2 regions of the Paraburkholderia sp. GAS32 genome follow, and region 2 is predicted to be linked to the other one. Evidence: riboswitches for the same ligand, from Rfam matches in the RefSeq annotation. Region 2 holds a riboswitch; the other holds the start of a gene.

Region 1 (15,604 bases), on a different contig from region 2:
ACGACATCCGCCGTGCCGTGGCTGCGCTCACCTTGCTGGGTCTCGCCGCGAACGCCACCATGATCGTGCTGCCGCTCTACATCGTGCACGGCCTGAACGGCACGCATCTCGACGTGTCGGTGATGCTCGGGCTCGGCGCCTTGACGGAAATTCCGATGATGCTCGCGCTCGGCGCGAAGTCGTCGACGCTGCACAAGCCGAACTGGCTGGCCGCCTGCGCAGCGGTTCACGCGCTGTATTTCGTCGCAATGTCCGTGGCGGGGACCGTCCACGTGCTGATCCCGATGCAGATACTCAACGCGTTCGTGGTCGCGGTGACTTCGTGCCTCGGCATGGTCTACGTACAGGATCTGATGCCGCATGCGCCGGGCCGCGCGACGGCGTTATTCTTCAACGCAGCGCGGGTCGGCTCGATTCTCTCCGGCGTGTTGTCGGGTTTGCTGGTCGAGGCATTCAGCTATCGCGGCACCTTCCTGTTCTGCGGATTGCTGGCGCTTTGTGCGCTGGTGCTGTTTGCCGTGCCGGGCTATCGTTATCCGCTCATGTGGCGTGCGGTGCGGCGTTTCGCGCTCCAGCAATACGAGAAGGTCCAGGCGCGCCGGCAATAGGGCTTGCAGTTCGTACTTGCCACGCCCTTGGCGCGCTCAAGCCGATCCGATCCATGCCCACATGCGGCGGCGCCCGCGAAAGCGTCGCGCTTTATCCCGTGCCAGAAGTGTAAGAAGGCAGTTAGCTAAATCGAAGCCTACGTCCTGACTGCAGCGCATACCGAAGCACGTCCGGAACTTCTGGCTGCGCAAAACCTCACCAAAGAAGCGTATTGTCGTTTGATGCAGGCAGGGGTGCCCGATTCACTGCATGGACGGTGCGAGCCTGCTACCGTGTGTCCGTCGGATCACACAAAACGCAACTACAGTTAGGAGAGCCACTTGCCGCCTGCGGAGCGCGCGGCATGGCCGCAGCACACCGAGCCAGATCGAGCAGCGCAACGAGACACTTTCCGGAGCGAGATATGCAGCTAGGCATGATTGGATTGGGACGCATGGGCGCGGACATGGTGCGGCGCCTGACGAAGGGCGGTCAGCAATGCATCGCTTACGACGTCCAACCGGCGGCGGTGGAAAAACTGAAACAGGACGGCGTCGCGGGTGCCGCATCGCTGGAAGACCTGGTCGCGCAACTGCAAAAACCGCGCGCAGTGTGGCTGATGGTGCCCGCGGCGGTGGTCGACAGGACGCTCGAGAACCTCGTGCCCTTGCTGGAGCCCGGCGACATTGTGATCGACGGCGGCAACTCTTATTACCACGACGACATACGCCGTAGCGCCGAACTCGCACAGCGCGGGCTTCACTATGTGGACGTCGGCACGAGCGGCGGCGTCGCGGGACGTGAGCGCGGCTACTGTCTGATGATCGGCGGCGAGACTGAAGTCGTGAAACGGCTCGAACCGATTTTCTCGACGCTTGCTCCGGGTGCGGGCGCAGCGCCTGCCACGCCGGGGCGCGCAGCCGGCAGCAGCACGGCCGATCAGGGCTTCCTGCATTGCGGTCCGCAGGGCGCCGGGCACTTCGTGAAGATGGTCCACAACGGCATCGAATACGGCATGATGGCCGCGTATGCCGAAGGCCTGAACATTCTGCGTCACGCCGATGCCGGCAAACACGCGCGCGAAGCCGATGCCGAAACATCGCCGCTGCGCCGTCCCGAGCTTTACCAATACGAACTGAATCTCGCCGAGGTCACCGAGGTATGGCGGCGCGGCAGCGTGATCGGTTCGTGGCTGCTGGACCTGATAGCAGGATCGCTTGTCAGCGACGCCGATCTGCAAAGCTACGCAGGGCGCGTATCGGATTCGGGCGAAGGGCGCTGGACGGTGGCGGCAGCGATCGACGAAGGCGTGCCGACGCCGGTGCTGAGCGCGGCGCTATTCGCGCGTTTCAGTTCGCGGGGCGACGCGGATTTTGCGAACCGGGTGTTGTCGGCCATGCGGCACGACTTCGGCGGTCACGTCGAGAAAGCGGCCACGCCGGCCGATGGACACAAGAGCTAATTCCGGGGAGCCGCAATGCAAGCCTCTAATACCACGCCTCACGACGTCGTCTTTCTATTCGATTGCGATAACACGTTGCTGGACAACGATCATGTGCTGGCGGATTTACGCGCGCAGATGAAACGGGAGTTCGGCGAGCAGAACTGTGCGCGGTACTGGGAAATTTTCGAAGGTCTGCGGGCGGAGCTTGGCTACGCCGATTACCTCGGCGCGTTGCAGCGGTATCGGCTGGAGAACCCTCGGGACACACGCCTGTTGTTGATGTCGGCGTTTCTGATCGATTATCCGTTTGCGAACCGGCTGTATCCGGGGGCATTGGATGCGATCAAACATGTGTCGCAGTGGGGGCCTGCGGTGATTTTGTCCGACGGCGATGTGGTGTTCCAGCCGCGCAAGATTTCCCGTTCGGGCCTATGGGAAGAGGTAGGGGGACGGGTTTTGATCTACATCCATAAGGAACAGATGCTCGATCAGGTGATGGAGTGCTATCCAGCCCGGCACTATGTGATGGTGGACGACAAATTGCGGATTCTGACCGCCATGAAGAAGGCCTGGGGAGAGACGCTGACTACGGTTTTCCCTCGCCAAGGGCACTACGCATTCGATCCCAAGGAGATTTCCAGCAATCCGCCCGCGGATGTGACCATCGAGAGGATTGGGGAGCTGGCTGATATCGACGTCGATATGCTTCTGAGCGGCGGGACGGTAGGGGGCGCCTAGATTTTCTGCCTTTCAGCGCCCACCGGGTGGCTTGCTAGCCAAGGCCCAGCAATTTGACCAGCAAGCCGAACACGCCCACCAGCACGGCGACACCGGCGCACAACAGCACAAGCGAGAGAAGGAGAATCAGGGGCCCTTTGAGGCGGCTGGGTGTCGACATGGTGGCCGTTCAGATAGAGGGCGAGCAGCAGAGGATGCGCCAGATGCGGCCCGCCGTCGCGCATTTAGCATGAAGAGCTTAATCGCATTCACTTAATGCCCACTTAAAGTTTGGCGCAAGACCGGCGGCTTCTGCCGCGCCAACCGCGCCCGTCAGCCGGACAGTCCAACAGCGTACAGACACGGCGGCCAATTGAGCGCATGATCCTTGCTTGGCGCGCGTCGTAACCCGATTTGCTGAAAATCGACCGCGCGCTCAATCGGATGCCCACTTTCACGTCGCAGGCGATCAAACGCAGTGCGGCCGGCGGGCCAAGGAAAAATCATGACATCCGCAATCTGGGGCATCGTAGCAGGCATGGCGCTGATGTTCGGCGCTTCGATGTACCTGCGTCAGCTTCGTCTCCTGCACCGCCCGGACCACCGTTGGACTGGCAAGAAACGTTGATTCGTCACACATCCTCGAAAAGGGAGGCACCATGTCACCAATACCTGCTCCGCGACGTTCGCCGTCGCCGTTGCGTCAGTCCGATTCGCCTGGCGCCGTGCGCGACCGGCGCGCCGAACTCGGCCGCGCCGACGAAGCGCGCGCCGAGCAACGCGAACGCGACGACACCCGCAACGATCCCAATGCCAGCAAATGGCGCTACCAGCCACCACAACGGAAAGAGAAAGAGCCGGTGTAAGGCCTTCAACTGAACACCCGCAAACGAACGAACAAACAATCGAACGGGCGTTAGCCAACGTTCGGGCCGGCAATCGGATCGGCCATTTCCCTATCGGCGCTTCCCGCGCCTACACGAAAGCGACGCACACGCGTCGCAAGATCAAACTTTGGACGATCGCGCCGAACCATGACGCGCATGTCCTGTCACACCCCTGACGATCGCCGGCCCGCCCCCAGGAACCTTGCACAACGGACCTTTTCCCTACGCTTGCGTTATGTCATGCGCATGACAGGACGGCCGCCATTGCCGGTTTTTCTTCACTGATCGCGTCGCGAACAATCGCTGCAGCACCCGCTAACCAGCCTGACAGTCCTTTTCAAGGAGTGGCACCATGGCCGAAGCAACCTCCCGTCCGTCCCCGCCGAAAACATTGGAGCCCGAAACGTTGCGCAAGATGGACCGCTACTGGCGTGCCTGCAACTACCTCTCGGCCGGCATGATCTACCTGCGCGACAACCCGCTATTGCGTGAACCGGTCAAACCCGAACACATCAAGAATCGCCTGCTGGGCCATTGGGGCTCGGACCCCGGGCAAAGCTTCCTGCTGGTGCATCTGAACCGGCTGATCAAAAAGCTCGATCTGAACGTGATCTATGTCGCCGGACCGGGCCATGGCGCGCCTGCCACGCTGGCTCATTGCTACCTGGAGGGCCACTACTCGGAAATCTATCCTGACCGCAGCGAGGACGAAGCCGGCATGCAGCGCTTCTTCCGCCAGTTCTCGTTTCCCGGCGGCATCGGCTCCCATTGCACTCCTGAAACGCCGGGTTCGATTCACGAAGGCGGCGAGCTCGGCTATAGCCTGTCGCACGGCTACGGGGCGGCCTTCGATAACCCCGACCTGATCGTCACGGTGATGATCGGTGACGGCGAGGCGGAAACCGGACCGCTGGCCACCTCATGGCACTCGAACAAATTCCTCAACCCGATTCGTGATGGCGCGGTGCTGCCGGTTCTGCATCTGAACGGCTACAAGATCGCCAATCCGACGATCCTCGCGCGGATTCCCCGTGAGGAACTCGAATCGTTGCTGACCGGCTATGGCCACAAGCCGTATTTCGTCGAAGGCGACGATCCGGACACCATGCATCAGCAGATGGCCGCGACGCTCGAACAATGCGTCGGTGAAATCCGCGCGATCCAGCAACATGCTCGTGAAGCCAATGATGCAACGCGGCCGCGCTGGCCGATGATCGTGCTGCGCTCGCCGAAGGGCTGGACCGGGCCGAAGGAAGTCGACGGCCATCAGGTGGAAGGCTCGTGGCGCGCGCACCAGGTGCCGGTGCTCGATCCGGTCACGAATAGCAAGAGCCTGAAGCTCGTCGAGAGCTGGCTGCGCAGTTATGAACCGGAATCGTTATTCGACAAAGCAGGGCGTCTGGTCGAGGAACTGCGCGAACTCGCGCCTGAAGGCACGCGCCGCATCAGCGCCAATCCGCATGCGAATGGCGGCCTGCTGTGCAAAACGCTCGACCTGCCGGCGTTTTGCGACTACGCGGTAGCGGTGAAAAAGCCTGGCGGCTCGTACACGTCGCCGACTGAGGTGCTCGGCACGTTTCTGCGCGACGTCATGCGCAACAACATGACGAATTTCCGCGTGTTCGGCCCGGACGAAACCGCGAGCAACAAGCTGACGGCCATCTACGAGGCCTCCGAGAAAACCTGGCTCGCCGAAACCATGGCAAGCGACGCAGACGGCGGTGAACTCTCGGTGGACGGCCGCGTGATGGAAATGCTGAGCGAGCACACGCTCGAAGGCTGGTTCGAAGGTTACGTGCTGACAGGACGTCATGGGCTTTTCGCTACCTATGAAGCGTTCGTCCACGTGATCGATTCGATGTTCAATCAGCACGCCAAGTGGCTGGAGAAAGCGAAGCGCGATCTCGGCTGGCGGCAGCCGGTGCCCTCGATCAACCTGCTGATCACGTCGCTGGTATGGCGCCAGGATCACAATGGCTTCACGCATCAGGACCCGGGGTTTCTCGATGTCGTGACTAACAAGAGCCCGGACGTGGTGCGTATTTATCTGCCGCCCGATGCGAACTGTTTGCTGAGCGTCGCCGATCATTGTTTGCGTTCGCGCGACTACGTCAACGTGATCGTCGCCGACAAGCAGCCGCATCTGCAGTATCTCGACATGGATTCGGCCGTCACGCATTGCACCAAGGGCATTGGCATCTGGGATTGGGCGTCGACGGATCAGGGCGTCGAGCCGGACGTGGTGATGGCTTGCGCGGGCGATATCGCGACAATGGAAGCGCTTGCCGCCGTGCAGATTCTGAAAGAGCGTTTTCCCGAGTTGAAGATCCGCTTTGTCAACGTGGTCGATCTGTTCCGCCTGATGCCTGAACATGCGCATCCGCACGGTCTGTCCGATCGCGATTTCGATTCGTTGTTCACTACCAGCACGCCGGTGATTTTCAACTTCCATTCGTATGCGTCGTTGGTGCATAAGCTCACGTACAACCGCATCAATCACGGCAATCTGCACGTGCACGGCTACCACGAGAAAGGCAACATCAATACGCCGCTCGAACTGGCGATCATCAATCAGGTCGACCGTTTCTCGCTGGCGATCGACGTGATCGATCGCGTGCCGGCGCTGCGCGGTGTCGGCGACCACGCGAAAGAGTGGCTGCGTGGGCAGATCATCGAGCATCTTGCTTATGCGCATGCCGAGGGCATCGACAAGGAAGAGATCCGCAACTGGACGTGGAAGGGCTGAGCGGAGCGTGTCATGGCGACTCATGAGAAGACCGGCGAGCCGACGCAGACTCCAACTCCAACTCCAACTCCAACGATTCTGGTGTTGAACAGCGGTTCGTCGTCGCTGAAATTCGGACTGTTTGCGCGCTCCGGCGGCGACGAACAATTGCTGCTGGAAGGCAGCGCCGAAGGTATTGGGCGCGGCGACGGCAGCTTGCGCATCAAGTCGCCTGATGGCCGCGTACTGGTGCAAGAAGAGGATGTGCTGGAGTCGCAGACCGACGCGTTGCAGAAGCTCGCGCGCGTGCTTGCGGTGCAGAAGCACGGGCGTCCTGCTGCGGTGGGGCATCGCGTGGTGCATGGTGGGCCGCATCTGCGAACGCATCAACGTTTGACGGCTGAAGTCCGGCAGCGCTTGCAGGACGCCGTGCACTTTGCGCCCTTGCACATTCCACCGGCGCTGGCATTGATCGACGAGGCAACCAGGATTTTCGGCGACGCCGAGCATTTCGCCTGCTTCGATACGGCGTTTCATTCCACACTTCCGGCACGCACGGCGCAGCTTGCGTTGCCGCGCCGTTATGCCGAGGCCGGTGTGATTCGCTACGGCTTTCACGGGCTGTCGTATGAATCGCTGGTGGCGCGGCTCGGTGCCGATTTGCCGCCGCGAGCAGTCTTCGCCCATCTGGGCAACGGGTCGAGTTTATGTGCATTGCAGAACGGCAAATCCGTCGATACGTCGATGGGTCTCACTCCGACCGGCGGCGTACCGATGGGCACGCGAAGCGGCGACCTTGACCCAGGCGTGCTGCTGTATCTGATGCGCGTGGAGAAGCTCGATGCCGATGCGCTGGAGACGCTGTTGAATCGCCAGAGCGGCCTCGCCGGTTACGCCGATGGCGAAAGTGATATGCAGGCGCTGGAAAAGCGCGCCGCCGCGGGCGATGGGAATGCATCGCTGACGCTGGATGCGTTTGCTACGGCCGTGCGCAAGACGATCGGCGCCTATGCGGCTTTGTTGGGTGGGATCGATTTGCTGGTGTTCACGGGGGGAATCGGTGAACACAGTGAGGAGATTCGTAAGCGAGTGTGCGAGGGGCTTGCGTTTTTGGGGCTATCGGAAGGGGATTCAGCGGGGAAGGTGAGGGCGATTCACACCGAGGAGGAGAAGCAGATCGCGAGGCATTGCCGGATGCTGTTGCGAGCGAAAGCGGATTAGGGCAACTTCGCTTTGACGATGGCGTGATCAGAGACGCCGGTGACGCCGAACAGGCGGGAAACGTCTTCAAGTGCAGCGGCTCGTTGCTCGTTATGTTGAAGTACACCGAGCAGGGTGATGCGTCCGTGTGAGACTTTGACTTGCAGGGTGTTTGGGGGGACGGCCGTATCCCATGCCAAGCGTCTCGTGGCTTCTGCGGCGATTTGTTCATCAGTGAGCCGCATGCTTGGGTTGCTGCGCGTGACGGAGCGGGATCTGGTCATGGAGATTCCCTCGAGAGTGGACACCGATTGGACAACACTAGCAGATGTCGCTGGATTTGCCTTTGGCGACGCTTCCGGACCACCTGTCAGATCGAGTCCAGGCTAGTAAGCCTCATCGCAAAAGGGCGGCGGCCGGTTCGATGAACAACCGCGGCGGCGCGCGCAGCGCCGCCGGAAGTATGGCAGTAAGCGCCGCGCACGCAAACAAGCCCTATTGAATGGAACCCGCCAAAACCTGCGCCGTAGCCGCCGACAACGTCCACCCCAAATGCCCATGCCCGGTGTTATAAAAAACGCCGCGCCGTTTTCCGCGCCCGACCTTCGGCAACATACTCGGCAACATCGGCCTTAACCCCGCCCAAGGAATCACTTTCGAAGTCGACACCTCAGGAAAATACCGTCGAGTCCAGTCGACCAGCGGCGCAATCCGATCCGACCGGATATCCCGATTGAACCCATTGATCTCCGCCGTCCCCGCAACCCGGAACCGATCCACGCCAAGCCGGCTCGTCACGATCTTCGCGCTGTCGTCGAGCAAACTTACCCAGGGCGCGTTCTGCTGACTCACTTCATCATCGAGACATACGGTGATCGAATACCCCTTAACCGGGTAGACGTTCACGTGATCGCCAAGCATCGCCGCGAAGTCGCGGCTCTTCACACCGGCGCACACCACGATCCGCTCGAAAGCAAACTGTTGCGACTCACCTTCCAGATTGACCATCAACGAGAACCGTCCCTCAGCCGGCTGCTCGATCGCCGTAATTTCCGCGTCGTAGTGAAACTCGACACCATGCCGCACGCAAGCATCAGCCAACCCGCGCGTGAACTTGTGAATATCGCCAGTGGAATCGGAAGGCGTAAAAAACCCACCAAAAAAATCGCCATGCAACGTCGGCTCGATCGTGTGCAACTCGCTCGACGTCACCGGATTCCGGTCCAGCCCACCTTCGCGCAGCAGTTCATTCACCTTGCTGGCCGCATCGAATTCCTTGCGCGTCTTGTAGATGTGCAAAATGCCGCGCCGCTCCAGATCGAAGTCGATCCCTTCGCGCTCGGCAATCGAAAACAGATGCTCACGCGCAGCAATCGCGAGCCGCACCGTTTCGACAGTGTTCGTACGGTAATGCGGGATCTGCCGCAGAAATTCACGCATCCACGAATACTTGTGCCACGTGGGCATCGGATTGAGCAGCAGCGGGGCGTCGCGCGTGAGCATCCAACGCAAGCCCTTCAGCACCGTGGCCGCGCTGTTCCAGACTTCGGCATTGCTCGCGGACAGTTGGCCGCCGTTGGCGAACGAGGTCTCCATCGCCGCATAGCGATGACGTTCGAACACGGTGACGTGGTGGCCGCGCTGCGCAAGGGCGTGAGCAGTCGTAACGCCGGTAATGCCGGCGCCGATAATGGCGATTCGTGACATGACATGGTCCAGAGTAGTTGAGCATCACCGGTGTCGATTTCGTGTCGAAACCGGCGTCGATGCCCCATCTGTCCATGTACCTGAGAGTTTCTTCCTGTGAGCATATCGCTTGCGATGCAAGCGGTATGCAGGGAATCCCCTTCGGTGGGCGCGCACGGCGCCGCTCTCCAGATGTTCCAGCTACGCGGTCCTTTTGCCTGAGAGTTTCCGGGGCGGTTGCTCCGTCGGCGTCGTCACAATCCTCTGACGATCTCTCCCGCGCTGCATTGCAGAACGGCTCGACGATACCGGGCAATAAATTTCACCGCAAGTGTTTCTTTCGATGCAGCGCGCAATCGGCACAGTACGGTGCCATATGCAACGGCGCGTCCGCCCCACTGGCGCAATCAAAGCCATTCAACTGCCTATAGGGACTTTTTACGTGGGGGTTTAAGGCTTGAACCGGCGGCGTCGGCTATATTTGGCGGCATTGCCCGACTTCAATTCCCACAGGAGAACGCCGTGCCCGCTGCCACAACGCTGCTTGCCTTTGCCCTGGTCTCGCTCGGCATGGTGCTCACGCCCGGCCCGAACATGATCTATCTGATCTCCCGATCACTCTGCCAGGGGCGGCGCGCCGGGCTCGTGTCGCTCGGCGGCGTCGCGCTCGGCTTTGTGTTCTACATGTTTTGCGCGGCGTTCGGTATCACCGCACTGCTGTTGACGGTGCCCTACGCGTACGACGCGCTGCGTTTCGGCGGCGCGCTCTACCTGCTGTATCTGGCGTGGCAGGCGGTCAAGCCGGGCGGCCGCTCGCCGTTCCAGGTGCGCGACCTGCCGCACGACAGCCGCGGCAAACTGTTCACCATGGGGCTCGTCACGAACCTCGCGAATCCGAAGATCGCGGTGATGTATCTGTCGCTGCTGCCGCAATTTATTTCACCGGAGCACGGCAGCGTGCTCACGCAGTCGATCGCGCTGGGTTGCGTGCAAATCGTCGTCTCCGTCACGATCAACGCGTTGATTGCGACCATGGCAGGTTCGATCGCCGGGTTTCTCGCTGGGCGGCCGATCTGGCTACAGGTACAACGCTGGCTGATGGGCACCGTGCTCGCCGGTCTGGCCGTACGGATCGCGCTCGATTCGCGCCGTTAAGCCACGCGATCCAGACTCGCCTGAGTCTGCATCGCGGCCTTCCTCGCCGAGCATCGGTCAGTATCGACTACCATGCTCGTGGTGCATCACAGGCGGCCTGCCTGCGTCACGCTCACAGCGTCTTGTACATGATGGTGGTTGAATCAAGCCGCTCCTCCAGCGTGTCGCGGCAAAATTGCGGAATCACTCCGGCCGTCTGATAACCCAGCGAGGCATAGAGCGGCTCGGCCTTGTCGCCGGTGCGCGTATCGAGCGTCAGCAGGCTGCGCTGCAACTGGTGCGCACGGTGTTCCAGTTCCGCCATCAGCGCTTTGGCGATGCCCTGGCGGCGGAACGCGGGGTGGACCAGCAGCTTGCGCACCTCGGCGCGATGACGCTGGTTCGGCATCGTGTCGTAATCGAGTTGCACGGTGCCGGCGATCGCCTCGCCATGGCGAGCAACAAAAAGCACCAGCGCGCCTGCCCGCAGCGACGGCAGAACCTTGCCGCTCCAGAACGCCTCGCTCTCCTCGACGCTATACGGCAATACAAAGCCAACGCTCGCACCGTCATGGACGCAGGCACGCAGCAGCGCGCCGAGTTCGGGCAGATGGCGAACGAGGTCGTCGGCGGAAAAGGTCGTGATGGTAGTCGCGTTCATGGTGGCTCGAACTCAGACGATGAAGAGGATGTAGCGCGCCGCGCTATGCGAGGGCGTGACGAAAGCGCTGGGGCCGAACAACTGGTAGCGCAGACAGTCGCCGGGTTGCAGATCGTGACTTCGGCCGTCGACGGTGATCTGCAGTTGCCCTTCAAGCAGGATCAGATGATGTTCGAGGCCGGCTCTCGGCGACGCGTCGTATGTGATGCGTACGCCGGCATCGAGTTCGCACTCCAGCGCCTCGCCGCTCAGCGCCTGAGCGGGTGGCGACACGGAGCGGCGCCGGAAGCCGACGCTCGGGTCGACCCAGACCGGCTGCGCGTCGCGCGGCACCAGCGGCGCGAAGTCATCTTCGACCATGTGCATGAGACGCGACATCGGCAAGCCATAGGCGACGCAGAGCTTGCCCAGCACGCTCGCCGTGGGGCTCACGGCGGCGTTCTCGAGGCGCGAGAGGGTGGCGCGGCTGACGTTGCTCAGCTTGGCGAGATCGTCGAGCGACCAGTTGCGCTCGGCGCGTAATCCGCGCAGACGCTGGGCGATGCGGCGGTCGATGGCGTTGTCGTCGGCGAGTGTATTTTCCATATCCGGGAAATTATCTCGAATATGGGAATCCGTCAACGAAACAAAAATGCGCCGAATCGGATGCGAACACGGTCCGGGCACGCTTCGCCATTGCGGAGATTCGTACACTGCGAGCGGCCGGGCCGTTTATCATAGTGGCCACCAACTAAAACCCGCCGCCAGGCTGTGCAACGGTAAGGCACACCATCCACGAGACCCGGCGGCGCATGCCGCGACATCTTCTATGAACTCCACTCCCGACGCTGTTTCCCGTCCCTCCATCCGCGCCTTGACCTTGCTTGAGGGGCGCGTGCTTGGTGTGCTCGTCGAAAAGCAGCACACCGTGCCGGATAGTTATCCGCTTTCGCTGAACGCGTTGACCTTGGGTTGCAATCAGAAAACCGGCCGCGCGCCGGTGATGAATGCGACCGAAGCCGAGGTGCTGACCGCCATCGACGGATTGAAGCGGCTGAGCCTGGTGATGGAAGGCAGCAGCAGCCGTGTACCGCGTTTCGAACACAACATGAATCGGGTGTTGGGGTTGCCGAGCCAGTCGGCAGCGTTACTGACCACGTTGCTGTTGCGCGGTCCGCAGACCGGAGCCGAGTTGCGCTTGAACAGCGCGCGTCTGCATGGATTTGCCGACATCTCGTCGGTCGAGGCGTTTCTCGACGAACTGGCTGCCAACGATCCGCCGCGGGTGGTGAAGCTGGCCCGCACGCCGGGCGAGCGCGAAAATCGCTGGATGCATCTGCTATGCGGCGAAGTCAGCGCAAGCGATCTTGCCCAGCCGGGCGGGGACGATGAGGTCGTGCCGCTGTCGGCGTTCGAGGCGGTCAAAGCTGAACAGAAGCGGCTTGCCGACGAGGTGAGCCGGCTTCGGGTGGTGGTGCGGCGAATGGCTGCCGAGTTGGGGATTGAAGTTGAAGAGCTGGGTACGGGGGATTGAAACGCGATTGGTGATTGGCGGTTGGTTTCTCGCACGCTGCGAGCGCGCGAGAAACCAGAAACTAGAACTTGTAGTTCACCGAAGCGAGCGTATTGAGCTCGAATCTTTTTTCGGTAATCGGGCTATTCGCCGCGTCGTGCTCCAGTCGCCCGAAAGTCGCGGAAACCGAGCCATTCCAGTGCTTCGAAAAGTCGTAAGTCACCATGGCGTTCATGTGGACGTCCCGCACGCCTGCACTGGTGTTATACGTGGGCAAACCTGACGCCGCGCTTTGCTGCCCGGACACGCCGAAAAACGTCCGCGTATAAGTGCCATTCGCCCAGGTGAAGCCAGGTCCCACCGAGAACAACCAGCCGCCAACCGGCGCGGAAGCGACGAAATCCGTGCTGACTGTCGTCCCCTGGTGATGCCCGGCGATATCCTGGTACAACGCCACCGACCCGGTAAACGCCCACCACGTATAGTCGGCGAAGAGCTTCAGTTTCGGCCCGCCATTCACATCACCAAGTCCATGCAGGCGCGGATCGTCGGACTCCTTGCGCATCTGGAAATCGAAAGTCAGTGCAGCGCCCACGTGATAGGCAGGACCGCGCAGCACGTTCACGCCGAGCACGTCTGGGCCTTGCGAGAAAATCCGGTCGTCGTATGAGATGTCCAGCGCAGGGAACGGGAATACGCTCAACTGGCGGGACCCCGGGTACTTGGGCGTAATCACCACGCCAGGACCCACGCCGATTTTCCATTTGCTGTCGGTGGCCGCGCCGGTACTGGCGTCAGTCGTCGCGTTCGGACTTGCATCGTCCGCGTGGGCAGCATGCGCAGCGCAAAGGCCAAGCGCAGCGGCGAGCAGCAGCGACATGCGTGCGGGTTTGCCGAACCTGAGGGTGGTACGCAGCGAAACGCGCGTGGGCTTGCCGAACCTCAGCGTGGTATCCGCCGTCATGCGCGCTCCTTGCCAAGCGCCGCGAGTTGCCTGAGGCGTCGCGCCAGAGCCTTCGAGACGACCTGTTGTTTGCCGTCGTCGCCGCTATGGACGGCTTCGCTCTCGCGCAGAAACAGGGTGGTTTCGCGCGCGACGATTTCGCGCTCGTTGTCCGACGTAATCATGTGATACGAATCATCCAGCCAGATTGTGCGTAAAAAGGCTGCGCCGATATTCGTGGCGACAAAACGTGCATTGCGTGGGCTCGACGTCTCATCGTCGATCGCATGGACAATCAGGCAATCGGTCTTGATGTCGCGTACCTGCGTGCGCACGCTCGCGGCGAGGCGGCTCGCCTGGTGCAATGCCGGCAATGAAATCGTCGACGGACCGACTTCGCTGAAGTCACTGCGCTGCATCGCGCGGGCGATCTTTGCACGAAGCGCTTCGTTGCGCAGGCCGAACGGCGCCTCCTCGCGGTAGCGCCAGCGTTTGCGCATCGGCGTGAAGTACGCCCAGTTGAGCAGGAAACGATACCAGGGGATCGCCCAGCCGTCGTATGAGAGCGTCAGTGACAGCAATACAAGCGACTGCGCCCCTGGACGGCGATGCGCCAGTGCCAGCGCCAGGGCCGCGCCGATCGATAGCCCGCAGATCGAGACGCGGGCAAAGCGCTCGGCCAACGCGTCGTACTCGCGCACGGCCGCCTCGAGCCACGCCTCCATCGCTTCTTCTTCCGAGCCGGCGCTGTAGCCCGGCAGGACGGGCGCGCAGGTGGTGAAGCCCTCGGCGTTCAGATAGCGGGCGAGAAAACGCAATTCGAGCGGCGAACTCGACAGGCCGTGCAACATCAGCACGGCATGATCGTCGCCGGGTAAGAAGAGACTCGTCGGTTGACTCATGGATCAGGCTCCGATCCGTAGGACGAGAAACTCGCCGGCGTGGGTGGTGAACCGTTCGCACATGCACTCGGTCAGCTTCGACGGACCATCGCCACTTTTCAGGTGCACGCGATGGCTGCCGGGCCACAGCGCCTTGCTGAGCCGCTGGATGTCGTCGGGATCGACATCGGCGAAGCGCGGGCCCGGTGCAATCTGGTTGGGCAGGCGCGGCAGCACGCCTTGCGGCTTGACGTCGTTGCCCGGCTGTAACGCGTTGCGCTCGAGCGCCTGAATGAAAATGAACGTCCTGTGGTGATGGGACAGGTGGCGCAGCAGCCGGTGTGTTTCGTCGACGCCGCGGCGTGCCAGCATGCGTTCGTTATCGTGACGCAGCAGCATTTCATAGCGCGACTGCGCAACGGACGCGATCAGTTCGGCACGAAACTGCGAGCGGCGCAGGCGTTCGATCAGCACGATGACAAGCAGCGTCACCAACGGATACGAGACCAGCAGGACGAGGTCGGCGCGATCGAATACGTCGATGGTTGCGTAGGGCGGGACGAACAGATAGTCGGCGATACCCAGGCCGAGCACCATGACGGTAAGCGCCGGGGCCAGCCCGCAAAAGTACTCGACCAGCGCCGCCGCGATATAGAAGGCGGTGCCCGGCATGATCGGTCCCAGCAGCGGATGGAGCAACAGGCGTACTCCGCTCGCGATCGCCAATGCGGCGGCCGCGGTGAGCCAGACGCGGGTTCCCCGTGGTGCCCAACGACGGGCGTTTTGGACTTCCATAATCTTTTTTTAGGGAGCGATTGCGCTTCCCGATTGAGTGTGGCAATGCGCCTTAAAGCGCAGGTCGGACGATACCATAATCGGGCGGACGCCAAGGCCCGGAAAGACGTAAATACCGGAAGGCCGGGCGGGACTATCGTGTTTCGAATGAGTGGTGGAAAAACATGCCTGTAGATAGGGGTATTCTCACCACCGAGCATTGTGCAGGCAATGTCCTTAAGTGACCCTTAAGGGCCGCAAGGCGCGGCCTATATAGGCTGTCAGGCGCCTCAACAGGAATTGTGGTTGATCCCAGCAATTGAAACTGCATGGGCAAATGACACGCTGCGGGTCCCGCGCATATACATCAGCGGTCGCGTTGCTTCAATTGAAGTTAATGCCATTTACAAATGACACAGAACATTTACGACGACCCCGCATTCTTCGACAACTACAGTCAACCGGGTCGCTC
Region 2 (15,604 bases):
GCCGCAGCACCTGTTCGAAGATGCGCGCCTGGAAGTTGCCGCGGTACAGGATCGCGTAGTCGCGGAAATTCGCGCGCCGCTCGAACTTGTGCGCGGACAGGCGGAACACCACGGACTCGGCCTCGTGCTCTTCGTCGTTGCAAGGCGTGACAGTAATCGCGTCGCCCATGCCGTGTTCGGACCAGAGCTTCTTTTCGAACAGCTTGGGGTTGTTCGCGATCACGTTGTTCGCGGCGGTCAGAATGCGCACCGTCGAACGGTAGTTCTGCTCGAGCTTGATCAGATGCAGCTTCGGAAAATCCTTGCTGAGCTGCCCGAGATTTTCGAGCGTCGCGCCGCGCCAGCCGTAAATCGCCTGATCGTCGTCGCCGACCGCCGTGAACGCCGCGCGCTTGCCGGCCAGCAGTTTCACCAGTTCGTACTGGCACGCGTTGGTGTCCTGATACTCGTCGATCAGCAGATAGCGCAGCTTGTTCTGCCAGCGGTCGCGCACCTGCTCGTTCTTCTCGAAGAGTTCGGCGGGCAGGCGGATCAGGTCGTCGAAATCGACCGCCTGATACGCATGCAGCGTCGCCACGTAGTTGCGGTAGACGATCGCGGCCTGATGTTCGTCCTCGTTCGCGGCGATCGCGATCGCCTGCTCGGGCATGATCATGCCGTTCTTCCACAGTGAGATGATCGACTGGATCTTGCGGATGAAGCCCTTGTCCGTCGAGCCGACCTGCTCCTGGATCATGCCGAAGCAGTCGTCCGAATCCATGATCGAGAACTGCGGCTTCAAACCGACGTGTTCCGCTTCCTGCCGCAGAATCTGCACGCCGAGCGAGTGGAAGGTGCAGACCGTCAACTGGTTGACGGGTACTTTGCGGCCTTCCTTGCCGGGCGTGGTGAGCGTCTTGCCTTCAAGCAGCTTGCCCACGCGCTCGCGCATTTCCAACGCGGCCTTGTTCGTGAACGTGACGGCGGCAATGTGGCGCGGTTCGAAGCCTTTGGCCTCGATCAGATGGGCGATCTTCTGCGTGATCACACGCGTCTTGCCGCTGCCTGCGCCGGCGAGCACTAGACACGGACCGTCAAGATAACGGACCGCTTCATTTTGAGCGGGGTTCAGGCCTGCGGACATCGTCTGTGGATGGGTAATGCGGTTGAGGGCGCTTGGGTGCGAAATCGCGAGACCGAAGGCCCGGGGGCATGCTGCGCGGGGCGGGCGGCTGGCGCGCATGCCTCGGTGTGAGGGGCGTTCCGGCTCGCCGCGATCTGCGCGAGAGGAGCGATGTTAACACGGATGCCCGAAACGGATGCCGTGACAGGCGCGCTGTCGGATGGCCGGGAACGGGGCCCGCGATGGCAGCTCGCCCGACGACAAAAAAGGATGCCCGACCTGGCTGCCCCGAACGCGGCGGCAACTGCCGTCCGAGCGCCGCCAAACAAGCGCCACCGGCAAACGCCTGCGACGATGCCGACAGTCCGCCTTCGGGACATGCCACAATTACGCTGTTGCGCGCCGTCGCCGCGGTGGCAAAGCGGCGCGCCGTTTTTGCAGGAAGACACGCATGTCCGCATCGCTGAAGATTGGATTGATGGGTTACGGTTTTGCTGGCGCGACCTTTCATGCGCCGGTGATCGAGCACTGCGGGCGAGCGAGCATCGCAGCCATCGCGACGAGCCAGCCCGAGCACGCGCTGGCCGATTACCCGCACGCAAAGGTGGTGGCCGATCTCGACGCCCTGCTGGCGCTCGAAGAAATCGACTGCGTCGTCATCGCGACGCCCAATGACACGCACTTCGACCTGGCGCGCCGCGCGCTGGAAGCGGGCAAGCACGTCGTAGTCGACAAGCCCGTCACGCTCACCGCCGCCGACGCCCACACGCTCGCCAACATTGCACTGGCTCGCAGCAAGCGGTTCGTCCCCTTTCATAACCGCCGCTGGGACGGTGATTTTCTGACCGTGCGGGATCTGCTTGCCAGCAGAGAGTTGGGACGCATCACGCAATACGAATCGCATTTCGACCGTTTCCGGCCGGAGGTTCGGCAGCGTTGGCGCGAGGAGGCTTCGCGCGGCGGCGGCCTGCTATTCGATCTTGGACCGCACCTGATCGATCAGGCGCTGGCGCTGTTCGGCGCACCGCAGACCGTGTCCGCGACGGTTCGCACTCACCGCGATCAAGCCAGTGCACCGGACTACGTCCATATTCAGCTGGGATACGGCGAGTTCGAAGTGGTGTTGCATGCCAGCGCGTTGACTGCGTACGTCGCGCCGAGGTTTACGATCCACGGCACGCAGGGGAGCTACGTCAAATACGGGCTCGATACGCAGGAAGATCAGTTGAAAGCCGGCCTGCGGCCGGGCGATGACGGGTTCGGCGCCGGCAATGCGCCTGGTGTGTTGCGTGTGCTCGAAGACGGCCAGGAAGTCGAGCGGGAGGTGCCTACGCGCAATGGGGAATACGTCGGCTTTTATATTGCCTTGGCGGATGCCATTCAGAACGGCACGAAATTTCCCGTCAGCGCTCAGGACGCGGTCGACGTGATGACGATCATCGAGCTTGCAGCCCGGAGCTCAGAAGAAGGCGTCCGGTTGCCGTTTGAACGCATTCGCTGACTTTCCCAGCGCCACGGGGTGCTTTCTGGCCATTTGGCGGCAGCACGCGAACCATGCCGCCGCCAATAGCAAAAAGCCTGACAACCCCGAAAGGAACATAACGTTACAAATAACCCCGTCTTGGCGGTCAGCGTGGATCCCCGACAATCCGTTGCTACCCCAGTAGCACCACAAAACGACAACGACTTCCGGAGAGTCCATGCCTCGTATCGTCCGCGCACTAGCAGCATGCGCTTTGCTCAGCTCCCTCGCCGCCTGCGTGGTGGCTCCCCAGCAACCCGCGCCGGCGCCGCGCCCTAACCCGCAGCAAATCGCGGATCAGCGCTTCAACCAGGTCAACGGCCGGATCGACAACCTGAGCCGCCGCATCGACGCTCGCGTCAACCAAGGCTACTACCCGCCCCCGCAAGGCGGTGCGTTGCACCATCGCCTCGACGTGATCCGTCAGGAAGCTCACGACATGGCGGCGCAACACGGCGGCGGCCTGTCCGGCGACGAACAGCACGTGCTGAACCAGGAACTGGACAACGCGGCACACGCCATCGGCGAATAAATCGGCGAATAATCGCGCCGGTTCAGGCACTGAAGCAAAGAAGCGCGGGCATCACGTCCCGCGCCTTTTTTTGACTTTAGCGAACCCGCAGCGCCAACCCCCATGCCCCTCGCGGGCCTTTATTTGACAAGCCCCCGGCCCTCGCGTACATTCGCCGCACGCGTCGGGAGAGCGTGCTGACGCAGAAAATCGCAGGTCGCACCGCCGAAGGGGCACACCCGCAAACTCTCAGGCAAAAGGACCGACTGCGTCGAAGAACCCGCACCCAGGCAACATCAAGGCACCGGTTTTTCGCACTCTGGAGAGCGGCAGTAGCCGTCTGCATCGTTTATATCGAGCAGATTCTGGCAAGCTGCCCACCGAAGGGGCGCGCGTTTCACCGTAGCGATCATGGCTTCACCATCGCACGGTAGCGCAATCTCTCAGGTATCGAGGACAGAGGGGTCATGCAACGCAATCGCTCGCAGGCATCAGCCGCGAGGCGTAGCGCCGCATGGCCTTTTTTGTTTCGCGAGACGCCTGAGGCCCCATGACCGAACTCAAACACACCCCGCTCAACGCCACCCATCGTGCGCTCAACGCCCGCATGGTCGATTTCGGCGGCTGGGACATGCCCGTCAACTACGGCTCGCAGATCGACGAACACCGCGCCGTGCGCACCGACGCCGGCATGTTCGACGTCTCGCACATGTGCGTCGTCGATTTCACCGGCGAACGCGTGCGCGCCTTCTTCGAACACGCGCTGGCCAATAACGTCGCCAAGCTGCAAACGCCGGGCCGTGCGCTCTACTCCTGTCTGCTGAACCCGAATGGCGGCGTGATCGACGATCTGATCGTCTACTACTTCAGCGAGACGCACTTCCGCCTGGTCGTCAACGCGGGCACCGCGGAGAAAGACGTCGCCTGGTTCAGCAAGCTCAACGCCGAAGGGAGCTACGGCCTGACCATCACGCCGCGCCGCGATCTGGCGATCGTCGCCGTGCAGGGCCCGAACGCCCGCGATAAGGTCTGGCAAGTCGCGCCGTCCAGCCGCACCTCGACCGAACTCCTTAAGCCGTTTAACGCCGCGATCGTCGGCAACACGCCGTTTGGCGAGTTGATGATTGCCCGCACCGGCTACACCGGCGAAGACGGTTTCGAAATCGTCCTGCCCGCAACTTCCGTCTGCGAGTTCTGGGACGCGTTGGTGCGTCAAGGCGTGCGCCCCGCGGGTCTCGGCGCGCGCGACACGCTGCGTCTCGAAGCCGGCATGAACCTGTACGGCCAGGATATGGACGACAACGTCTCGCCGCTCGACGCCGGCCTCGCCTGGACTGTCGATCTGACCTCGCCGCGCGACTTCGTCGGCAAAGCCAAGCTCGAAGCCGACGGCTCGCAGGCCGCGTTCGTCGGTCTGATCCTGCTGAAGGAAAACGGCAAGGCGGCAGGCGTGCTGCGTGCTCATCAGAAAGTCGTCACGCCGCAAGGCGTTGGCGAAATCACCAGCGGCACTTTTTCACCCACGATGCAGGAATCGATCGCCTTCGCGCGCGTGCCGAAAGGCGTGCAGCCGGGCGACACCGTTCACGTCCAGATTCGTGACAAAAACGTACCCGCAAGCGTGGTAAAACTGCCGTTCGTACGCAACGGCAAAGTGCTCGCAGTTTAAGCAGCCGGCGCGTGCGTTTTCCTTCTTAAGTTCATACCGAATAACACCGCATAGGAGCATCCGATGAGCATCCCGGCCGATCTGAAATACACCGAATCGCACGAGTGGGTCCGCACCGAAGCGGACGGCACGCTGACGGTCGGCATCACCGACCACGCGCAGGAAGCGCTCGGCGACATCGTCTTCTTCGAAGTTCAGGAACTGGGCAAGACCGTCAACGCTGGCGACACCGTCGCCGTGATCGAGTCGGTGAAAGCCGCTTCCGATATCTACGCGCCAGTCTCGGGCGAAATCATCGAAGCGAACCCGGCCGTCGCCGACACGCCGGATGGCGTCAACAGCGCGCCGTACGAGAACTGGCTCTTCAAGATCAAGCCGGCCGCGGACGCATCGCAGGATCGCCTGATCGACGCGGACGCGTACGCCAAGGCCGTCGGCGCCTGATTCACCGCAAGTTGCACCATTACGTTTAAACCCGACAGGCGCGGCGCGTCCGATTCGACAGTCGAACGGACGCCCGCACCGCCAGGAACACCTCATGAAGCTCGAACACCCGGATCGTCTGATGAACCGCACTCCTCTCTCGCTCGCCGCGCTCGAAGTGCATGACGCCTTCGCTGAACGGCACATCGGCCCGGATTCGGCCGACCAGCAAGCGATGCTCGAAGCCCTCGGCTTCGCGTCGCGCGCCGCGCTGATCGACGCGGTCATTCCGAAGACGATCCGCCGCACCGAAACGCTGCCGCTCGGCCCCTTCGCCCAACCTAAGAGCGAAGCCGAAGCGCTCGCCGCGCTGCGTGAGCTGGCGGACAAGAACCAGGTGTTCCGCTCGTACATCGGGCAGGGTTATTACAACGCGCACACCCCGACGGTGATCCTGCGTAACGTGCTGGAAAATCCGGCGTGGTACACCGCGTACACGCCGTATCAGCCGGAAATCTCGCAGGGCCGTCTGGAAGCGCTGCTGAACTTCCAGCAGATGATCGTCGACCTGACGGGTCTCGCGATCTCGAACGCCTCGCTGCTCGATGAAGCCACCGCGGCCGCTGAAGCGATGACACTGCTGCAACGCGTCGGCAAGCCGAAGTCGAACGTGTTTTACGTCGCCGACGACGTGCTGCCGCAAACCATCGAAGTGGTGAAGACGCGCGCCACGCCGGTCGGCATCGAAGTGAAAGTCGGCCCGGCTGCGGAGGCGGCGAACGCGAATGCGTTCGGCGTGCTGCTGCAATACCCGGGCGTAAACGGCGACGTGCGCGACTACCGCGCACTCGCTGAAGCGATCCATGCCGCAGGCGGCCACGTGGTAGTCGCTGCCGATCTGCTCGCGCTGACCGTTTTGACGCCGCCGGGCGAATGGGGCGCGGACGTGGCCGTCGGCAACACGCAGCGTTTCGGCGTGCCGGTTGGTTTCGGCGGCCCGCACGCGGCTTACCTCGCCGTGCGCGACGAATTCAAGCGTCAGATGCCGGGCCGTCTGGTCGGCGTGACCGTCGATGCACAAGGCAATCCGGCACTGCGTCTCGCGCTGCAAACGCGCGAACAACATATCCGCCGCGAGAAGGCGACCTCGAACGTGTGTACCGCGCAAGCGCTGCTCGCGATCATGGCCAGCATGTACGCCGTCTATCACGGCCCGCACGGTCTGAAGACGATCGCGCTGCGCGTGAACCGTATCGCGGCGTTGCTCGCAGCCGGCGCGAAGAAGCTCGGTTACACGCTCGTCAACGACACGTTCTTTGACACGCTCACGTTCGAAACCGGCGCGCGCACCCAGGCGCTGCATGACGCGGCGACGGCGCGGCGCATCAATCTGCGTCGCGTGAGCGACACGCGCGTCGGCATCTCGATCGACGAAACCACCACGCGCAGCGATCTGGCCGATCTGCTCGCGGCCTTTGCGCAAGCGGCATTCGTCGACGAAGTCCCGCAAATCGACGCACTCGACGCAGAACTCCCCACAGAGAACACCGTGCCCGCCGCGCTCGAACGCACCAGCGCGTACCTCACGCACCACGTGTTCAACCGTCATCATTCTGAAACGGAAATGCTGCGCTACCTGCGCAGCCTCTCCGACAAGGATCTGGCGCTCGACCGCTCGATGATCCCGCTCGGCTCCTGCACGATGAAGCTGAACGCGACCTCGGAAATGCTGCCTGTCACGTGGCCCGAATTCGGTCAGATTCACCCGTTCGCACCGGCTGAGCAAACGGTCGGCTACCGCGAAATGATCGATCAGCTCGAACAGATGCTGGTCGCGGCCACCGGCTACGCAGCGGTGTCGCTGCAGCCGAACGCCGGCTCGCAAGGCGAGTACGCGGGTCTGTTGATCATTCACGCGTACCACGCATCGCGCGGCGAAGGCCACCGCAACGTCTGCCTGATTCCCGCTTCGGCGCACGGCACGAACCCGGCATCGGCGCAGATGGCCGGCATGCAGGTGGTCGTAGTGGCTTGCGACGCGCAAGGCAACGTCGATATCGAAGACCTGAAAAAGAAAGCCGAGCAGCACGCCGACAAGCTCGCGGCGATCATGATCACGTATCCGTCCACACACGGCGTGTTCGAATCGAACGTCCGCGAAATCTGCGAGATCGTGCATGCGCACGGCGGCCAGGTCTATGTGGACGGCGCGAACATGAACGCCATGGTCGGCCTCTGTGCGCCGGGTCAGTTCGGCGGCGACGTCTCGCACCTGAATCTGCACAAGACCTTCTGTATTCCGCACGGCGGCGGCGGACCGGGCGTCGGTCCGGTTGCGGTCGGCGCGCATCTCGAGCAATTCCTGCCGAATCAGATTTCGTCGGGCTACGAGCGCGCGCCGAACGGTATCGGCGCTGTGTCGGGCGCGCCGTACGGTTCCGCGTCGATCCTGCCGATTTCGTGGATGTACATCGCGATGATGGGCGCGAAGAACCTCACGGCCGCCACCGAAACCGCGATCCTCAACGCAAACTATGTCGCGAACAAACTCGCGCCGCATTACCCGGTGCTGTACTCGGGCCCGGGCGGACTGGTCGCGCACGAATGCATTCTCGATCTGCGTCCGATCAAGGAAACCAGCGGCATCTCCGTCGACGACGTCGCCAAGCGCCTCGCCGACTACGGCTTCCACGCACCGACCATGAGCTTCCCGGTGCCGGGCACGTTGATGGTCGAACCGACCGAATCGGAATCGAAGGAAGAACTCGACCGCTTCATCGAAGCGATGATCGCGATCCGCGAGGAAATCCGCGCTGTGGAAGACGGCCGCTCGGACCGCGAAGACAATCCGCTCAAGCACGCGCCGCACACGGCGGCGGTAGTCATCGCGAACGACTGGAAACATGCGTATGCGCGCGAAACCGCCGCGTATCCGCTGCCCACGCTGATCGCCAAGAAGTACTGGCCGCCGGTCGGCCGTGCGGACAACGTGTACGGCGACCGCAACCTGTTCTGCTCCTGCGTGCCGATCGCCGACTACGAGTAAGCCGGCCCGCAAACCGCGCAGCGCCTGAAGGTTGTAAGCAGGCGTTGCGCGGTTCTGTCGCTTGTGTCCGCAAACGGCTAACATCACACACCGAATCAGCCTAACGAGGAGTTTCGCATGGCGCGACAGGTGCGATTGATGCAAAGCCGGACCGAAATCAGGCGAACCCAAACATGGCAACAGGCTTGCACGCTATTGCTGGCTGGCGCGGCGGTGCTGCTGCCGCTGCGCCAGGCGCAGGCCGCAATGAATTTTTGCGCGGCGCCCGCGTTGCAAACCAGCGAGCGCACGAATGCCGACCCAGGCGTCAAGGCACTGGTGAGCAATGTACTGGCACATCTGAACGACCCGCCGCATGCGCTGGCGAAACTGCATACCGAAGGCACGTTGCCGCACGAGGGCATCTACGATCAAAGCGTCGAGGCGGAAAAAGATCTGGACCTGCTGCGCGACGCCGCGCTCGCCTGGCGCGCAACCAGTGACGACCGTTATCTGAAACTGGTCGACCGCCTGCTGTATGCGTGGGTCACGACTTATCAACCCAGTTTCAATCCGATCGACGAAACCCATTTTGAGGGCCTGATCCTCGCCTACGACATGACCGCGAGCGCGTTGCCGGTGAAGACGCGCAATGCTTCGATGGCGTTCCTGACGAAGCTCGCGAGCGGCTATATCGCGCAGATCGACGCGCAGCCGCGGCCGCTCACGGGCACGTTCAAGAACAACTGGCAAAGCCACCGGATCAAGCTGATCTCGATGGCCGCGTTCACGCTGGATAACCGCAAGATGATCAACGCGGCGCAGCGCCTGTTCGACGAGCATATCGGCGACAACATTGCGCCGGACGGCTCGACGTTCGACTTCGGCGAGCGCGACGCGCTGCATTACGTCACCTACGACCTGCAGCCGCTCGTGACCGCCGCACTCGCTGCGCGCCGCCACAACCGCAACTGGTTGCCGGAAAAGGGGGCGAACGGCGCGTCGCTGCAAGGCGCGCTGAACTGGCTCACGCCGTACGCGGACGGCAGCAAGACGCATGAAGAATTCGTGCATTCGAACGTTCCGTTCGATGCCAAACGTCGCGAGGCCGGTTTGCCGGGCTATTCGGGTCAATGGGATCCAAAAAACGCGACGGAACTGTTTCACCTGGCGGCGCGTCTCGACGGACGCTATACGCCGATCGCGCTGCAGCTCGCACCGACGCCGCCCGCATGGCTCGCCGTGTGCTTACCGCTGCCGGCGCGCTAAACTAACTTTTATCAGCAGGGAGCAGTAAATGGCAGTCAGCGTGTTCGACCTCTTCAAAATCGGCATTGGTCCGTCCAGTTCGCATACGGTCGGGCCGATGCGTGCGGCGCTGATGTTCGCGCAAGGGCTCGAACGCGACGGGCTGCTTGGCGCGACGGCATCGGTGAAAGTGGATCTGTATGGGTCACTCGGCGCGACCGGCAAGGGTCACGGCACCGATCGCGGCGTGATGCTCGGCCTGATGGGCGATGCACCCGACACGGTGGATCCGGATACGATCGCACAGCGGCTCGAAGCGGTGAAGGCGTCGCGCAAGCTCGCCTTGCTCGGCACGCACGACGTGCCGTTCGTGCAGAAAGATCACATTTCGTTTTATCGCCAGGCGCTGTCCGAGCATCCGAACGGGCTGAAGCTGCGCGCGTTCGATGCGCAAGGCGAGACGCTGCGTGAGTCGACGTATCTGTCGGTCGGTGGCGGTTTTGTGGTGACGGCGGGCGCGCCGAACACGAAGGTGCTGAGCGCGGTCGAACAATTGCCGCATTCGTTCCGCAGCGGCAACGAATTGCTCGCGCTGTGCAAATCGACCGGCAAGAGCATCGCGCAATTGATGTGGGAAAACGAACGCGTCTGGCACACGGAAGAAGAAACGCGTGCGGGTCTGCTGAAGATCTGGAATGTGATGCAGTCGTGCGTGTCGCGCGGCTGCGGTATCAACAATCCGGATGCGGACGGTAACTTGCCCGGTCCGTTCCATGTAAAGCGCCGCGCGCCGCAGTTGTATCGTGCGCTGTCGAGCAATCCTGAGCTGGCGCTGCGCGATCCGCTGTCGATGGTCGACTGGATCAATCTCTATGCCATCGCCGTGAACGAAGAAAACGCTGCGGGCGGGCGCGTGGTCACGGCACCGACCAACGGCGCGGCCGGCATCATTCCCGCGGTGCTGCATTACTACACGCGCTTCATGCCGGGCTCGAACGAGCAGGGTGTGATCGACTTCCTGATGACGGCGGCGGCAATCGGCATTCTGTACAAGCTGAACGCGTCGATTTCAGGCGCGGAAGTGGGATGCCAGGGTGAAGTCGGCGTGGCCTGCTCGATGGCCGCGGGTGCGCTCGCGGCGGTGATGGGCGGCACGCCTGAGCAAGTCGAGAATGCAGCCGAGATCGGCATGGAGCATAACCTCGGGCTGACGTGCGATCCGGTCGGCGGGATGGTGCAGATTCCGTGTATCGAACGCAATGCGATGGGCTCGGTGAAAGCCGTGAATGCGGCGCGAATGGCGCTGCGCGGTGACGGTACTCACTACGTGTCGCTGGACTCTGTGATCAAGACGATGATGCAGACCGGCGCGGATATGAAGACGAAGTACAAGGAAACGTCGCGCGGTGGGTTGGCGGTGAATATTGTGGAGTGTTGAGAACACCACGACTCGACCGCACCGATCGCACCCATCGCAACGCCTGGAGGCTTCATCGCAATGCCGCTCGCTTCTGAATCTTCTTCCACCGCTCAAACCACAGGCGCGCGTCTCGTCGTCGACGCCTTGCTGACGCACGGCGTCGAACGTGTTTTTTGTGTTCCCGGCGAGAGCTTTCTCGCCGTGCTCGATTCGCTGCACGACGAAACAGACCGCATCCAGACTATCGTCTGCCGGCACGAGGCGGCGGCCGCGAACATGGCGGAGGCCGTCGGCAAATTGACCGGACGCCCGGGCGTCGCCATCGTCACGCGCGGACCGGGCGCGACGCATGCATCGATCGGCGTGCACACCGCGTTTCAGGACTCGACGCCGATGATCCTGCTGATCGGCCAATGCGCGCGCGAGCATCTCGATCGCGAGGCCTTCCAGGAAATCGACTACCGGCGCATGTTCGGCCAGATGGCGAAATGGGTCGCGCAAATCGACGATCCGAAGCGTATTCCCGAGTATCTGAGCCACGCGTTTCACACGGCGACGTCAGGGCGTCCGGGGCCGGTCGTGTTGTCGTTGCCGGAAGATGTGTTGAGCGATGCGTGCGAAGCCGTAGCAGGTGCGCCGAGATATAAGCGTGTGGCGGCGTCGCCGTCCGCAGTGCAGATGGAAGAGTTGCGCCGATTGCTGGAAGGCGCGCAACGGCCGATGGTGATTGCCGGTGGCAGCGGTTGGACACCTGCGGCATGTGCCGACCTGCAACGCTTCGTCGAGAATTGGCAATTGCCGATCGGCCTCGCGTTCCGCTTTCAGGACACGCTCGACAACGAGCATCCGAACTATGCGGGTGATGTCGGCCTCGGTATCAACCCGGCGCTTGCTCAACGTATCCGCGATGCGGACCTGCTACTCACGCTAGGCCCACGGCTAGGCGAAGCAACGACGAACGGCTACACGCTGCTCGACATTCCGAAGACCAAGCAGACGCTTGTGCACGTGCATCAAGGTGCGGAAGAACTGGGGCGCGTGTATGCGGCAGATCTGCCGATTGTCTCGGGCATGCCAGAACTTGCAGTATTGCTTGCAGCGTTGAGGCCGTCTTCCGACAAGCTCGCATGGACCGGCGCCGCGGTCGAAGCGCATCGCGCATATCTCGACTGGCGCAAACCACGGCAGATTCCTGGCGACGTGCAAATGGGCGAAGTGATCCAGCAGTTGCGCGCGCATCTACCGGAGGACGCGATACTCACAAACGGCGCGGGCAACTACGCAACCTGGCTGCATCGGCATTTTTCATATCGGCATTTCCGCTCGCAACTCGCGCCGACCAGTGGCGCGATGGGCTACGGCGTACCCGCGGCGATTGCGGCGAAGTCGATGTATCCGCAACGCGCAGTAGTCGCGCTAGCCGGCGACGGCTGCTTCATGATGTCCGCGCAAGAACTCGCGACGGCAATGCAATACGACCTGCATGTGATTTTCATCGTCGTGAACAACAGCCACTTCGGGACGATCCGGATGCATCAGGAGCGGCACTATCCGAATCGCGTGCATGGCACCGGTCTCACGAATCCGGATTTTGCGGCATTCGCAAAGTCGTTCGGCGCACATGGAGAGACGGTAGAGCGGACTGAAGATTTCCTGCCGGCGTTGCAGCGTTCTCTTGAGGCGAAGCGCGCGGCAGTGATCGAGATTCGCATGCCGCAGGAGGCGAGCACGCCGGGCGCAACGTTGGAGCAGATTCGCGAACAGGGAAGGAAACTGCGAGGCGAGACGGCTTAGCGTAAAAGGCTTGTGAACAACGTCCCTCTGCACCGACAAGTCTTAAGTCGAATTTTTGACGCATAGCAGACTTCCCATGCGACCACCTTGTGCACCGATTGACGAATCGGCTAGGGGTTGCTGTTCGTCTGAACGATTCAGGGAGTCGATATGCTTAAGGCTGCGGTATTTGCAGGTGCGCTGGGACTGTCGAGCGCGGTGTTCGCAATGGACGTGTCCTGTCCAGTTCATCCCACGGCAGAATGGCTAAAGGAGAGTGACGCCCGTGCGCAGATCGAAGCGCAAGGCTACAAGATCGCGAAGTTCGAGATCGACGACAACTGCTATGAGGTCGAAGCCTACAACAAGGACGGCAGAAAGGTGGAATTGAACTACGACACCAAGACGCTTGCAGTCATCAGGCAGAAGATGGACTGACGCCATTGGCTCACGCAAGCAGCACAAACTCAAAGCGCCATAAAAAACCCCGCCGAAGCGGGGTTCCTGACGTCAAAGCGAGCAGCGAAAAACCGCTTACTTCCCGCCCACGCTTTGCAGCGTCGTCCACTTGCCGTCGACAACCTTGTACAGCGTGATGCCGCCGTTCTTCAGGTCGCCCTTGCCGTCGTACGCGAGGTTCGCTGCCGTCACTGCCGGCATCGAGGTCTTCGCGAGCAGCGGCAGATACTTGGCCGGATCGGTCGAGTTAGCCTTCTTCATGGCGTCGAACATGGCCATTGCGCCGTCGTAAGCGTACGGCGAGTACGTTTGCACGTCTTCGTTGAAACGCTTCTTATACTTCGCGACATAGTCCTTGCCGCCCGGCATTTCTTCCAGCGGCAGGCCGGCGAGCGATGCCACCGTACCGTTCGCTGCGTCACCCGCGATCTGGAGGAAGGTCGGCGTGTGGACCATTTCGCCGCCCATCAGCGGTGCCTTGATGCCCAGTGCCTTCATCTGCTTGACCATCGGTGCCGCTTGCGAATCCGCGCCGCCGTAATAGATCAGGTCAGGGTTGACCGACTTCAGCTTGGTCAGGATCGACTTGAAGTCGACAGCCTTGTCGTTCGTGTATTCACGATCGACGATCGAGCCGCCCGCTGCCTTCGCTGCCTTTTCGAACTGATCAGCCAGACCTTGGCCGTAGGCCGTGCGGTCGTCGACGATCGCGATCTTCTTCACGCCCAGGGTCTTCACAGCGAACGTGCCGGCGACCGAACCTTGCTGCGTGTCGGACGTCATCATGCGGAACGTGGTCTTGAAACCTTGTTGCGTGTACTCAGGCGCCGTCGCCATTGCGATTTCGGGGATGCCCGCGTTCGCGTAAATGCGCGAAGCCGGAATCGTGGTGCCCGAGTTGAAGTGGCCGAGCATGCCCTTGATACCGTCATCCACCAGCTTTTGTGCAACGGTCGTGCCGGTGCGCGGGTCAGCCTGGTCGTCGGCCGAATCGAGCACGAAGCGAATCTGCTTGCCGCCGATCACCGGCTTGGTTGCGTTCATGTCTTCCACAGCCAGCGTGATGCCGTTCTGGAAGTCCTTACCGTAGTGCGCCTGTGCGCCCGTCATCGGACCGGCAAAGCCGATCTTCACGTCTTCGGTCGATTGAGCGTTGGCCGTCCCCGCCAGCGACATTGCTGCAACCAGCGCTGCGCCTGCCAGCTGTTTCATTTTGTGTTGCATAGCTTCTCCTTGGTACCAGGTGTGGATGGAGCGGTTTTTCGGGGTCGCCGTACCGCTTCCGTTTTTTTGAAGTAATCGATGAGGTTCGCTCAACCGATCGTCATCAAATTTGCATTACCGCCTGCTGCTGCCGTATTCACGCTGACCGAGCGTTCGGTCAACAGACGCTCGAGCGCGTAGTCCTCATCGCCGCTTTCCAGCGCGCGAGCCGCGACGCCCTGCACCGAGACGATCGGCCCCGCACGTTTCGCAACTTCCTTCACCAGCGCCAGCAGTTCGTCGCTATCGCCTTCGAACAGGACGGCGTCGAACGGCGTATCGGCGCTCTTCTTCACGCTTGCGTGGGACTTCAACGCGGCAGGAAGCTGCGCCACCAATTGTTCACCAGCCGCGCCCTCGAACAAGGCGTGATTTCCCGTAGCCAGCGCCGCAGCGAACTGCACGCGTGCGCCGCTCGCCGTCGAGGCAATGCACAGCACCGTGCCGCGTGCGCCCAGCGTGTACGTGTTGCGCTCGCCGGTCGGTCCAGACAATACCGCAGTTGCGCCCGCCGGCACATGCGACAGATAACCGTCGCAGCGTGCGGCCAGCACCGGCTGCTGTTCGCTGATCAGCCAGTCGCGCAGCGCCGTCAAGGCAGCGGACGGATTATCCCCGTTCACGCCCGCTTGCGGCACATCAACGATCAGTGCATCGGCCAGCGACTTCGGCAACCCTGCCGGACGCGTCGCCAGCAGACGCTGCAGATACAGCGCGCCACCTGCTTTCGGACCCGTGCCCGACAAACCCTCACCGCCGAACGGCTGAACACCCACCACCGCGCCGATCACATTGCGGTTCACGTAGATGTTGCCGACATGCGCGCGGCTGATCACGTGAGCGATCGTTTCGTCGATCCGCGTGTGAATGCCAAGCGTCAGGCCATAGCCAGTCGTACGGATCTGTTCGAGCAGCTTGTCGAGCTGACTGCGGCGGTAACGCACCACATGCAGCACCGGGCCGAACACTTCACGCTTCAATTCGTCGATGCTGTCGAGTTCGATCAGCGTCGGCGGAACAAACGTGCCTTGTCCCCCGCCTTCCGGCATCGGCAGTTGCTCGATCTTGCGACCTTTCTCGCGCATTGCCGCGACGTGCGCGTCGATACCGCGCTTCGCATCGAGGTCGATCACCGGGCCGACGTCGATCGACAGGCGGTCCGGATTGCCCACCGACAGTTCGCGCATCG

The links. Region 2 has a riboswitch for glycine ahead of gcvT (glycine cleavage system aminomethyltransferase GcvT). Riboswitches for the same ligand answer to the same signal wherever they lie in the genome.
Region 1: it holds a riboswitch for glycine, as region 2 does, so the genes downstream of both, P3T25_RS05605 (D-amino acid dehydrogenase) here and gcvT (glycine cleavage system aminomethyltransferase GcvT) in region 2, are expected to answer to the same signal.

Annotation. Positions count from the first base shown of each region.
Region 1 is NZ_JBNPVS010000003.1:351,659-367,262, forward strand. Features, by position in the region: gene P3T25_RS05560 (sugar efflux transporter) at 1-608, shown strand, start outside; gene gnd (phosphogluconate dehydrogenase (NAD(+)-dependent, decarboxylating)) at 1,013-2,050, shown strand; gene P3T25_RS05570 (HAD family hydrolase) at 2,066-2,770, shown strand; gene P3T25_RS05575 (hypothetical protein) at 2,805-2,930, opposite strand; gene P3T25_RS05580 (hypothetical protein) at 3,255-3,377, shown strand; gene P3T25_RS05585 (hypothetical protein) at 3,409-3,615, shown strand; gene P3T25_RS05590 (phosphoketolase family protein) at 3,989-6,382, shown strand; gene P3T25_RS05595 (acetate/propionate family kinase) at 6,395-7,582, shown strand; gene P3T25_RS05600 (BON domain-containing protein) at 7,579-7,845, opposite strand; gene P3T25_RS05605 (D-amino acid dehydrogenase) at 8,057-9,268, opposite strand; glycine riboswitch at 9,444-9,537, opposite strand; gene P3T25_RS05610 (LysE family translocator) at 9,770-10,402, shown strand; gene P3T25_RS05615 (GNAT family N-acetyltransferase) at 10,515-11,042, opposite strand; gene P3T25_RS05620 (helix-turn-helix domain-containing protein) at 11,055-11,627, opposite strand; gene P3T25_RS05625 (YceH family protein) at 11,851-12,555, shown strand; gene P3T25_RS05630 (MipA/OmpV family protein) at 12,617-13,414, opposite strand; gene P3T25_RS05635 (alpha/beta hydrolase) at 13,495-14,379, opposite strand; gene P3T25_RS05640 (DUF4118 domain-containing protein) at 14,383-15,153, opposite strand; gene P3T25_RS05645 (SLATT domain-containing protein) at 15,603-15,604, opposite strand, start outside.
Region 2 is NZ_JBNPVS010000007.1:152,631-168,234, reverse strand. Features, by position in the region: gene P3T25_RS11380 (UvrD-helicase domain-containing protein) at 1-1,123, opposite strand, end outside; gene P3T25_RS11375 (oxidoreductase) at 1,554-2,603, shown strand; gene P3T25_RS11370 (hypothetical protein) at 2,803-3,156, shown strand; glycine riboswitch at 3,311-3,410, shown strand; glycine riboswitch at 3,445-3,605, shown strand; gene gcvT (glycine cleavage system aminomethyltransferase GcvT) at 3,686-4,804, shown strand; gene gcvH (glycine cleavage system protein GcvH) at 4,868-5,248, shown strand; gene gcvP (aminomethyl-transferring glycine dehydrogenase) at 5,343-8,273, shown strand; gene P3T25_RS11350 (alginate lyase family protein) at 8,391-9,521, shown strand; gene P3T25_RS11345 (L-serine ammonia-lyase) at 9,550-10,938, shown strand; gene P3T25_RS11340 (thiamine pyrophosphate-binding protein) at 10,999-12,714, shown strand; gene P3T25_RS11335 (PepSY domain-containing protein) at 12,865-13,131, shown strand; gene P3T25_RS11330 (branched-chain amino acid ABC transporter substrate-binding protein) at 13,228-14,376, opposite strand; gene putA (trifunctional transcriptional regulator/proline dehydrogenase/L-glutamate gamma-semialdehyde dehydrogenase) at 14,466-15,604, opposite strand, start outside.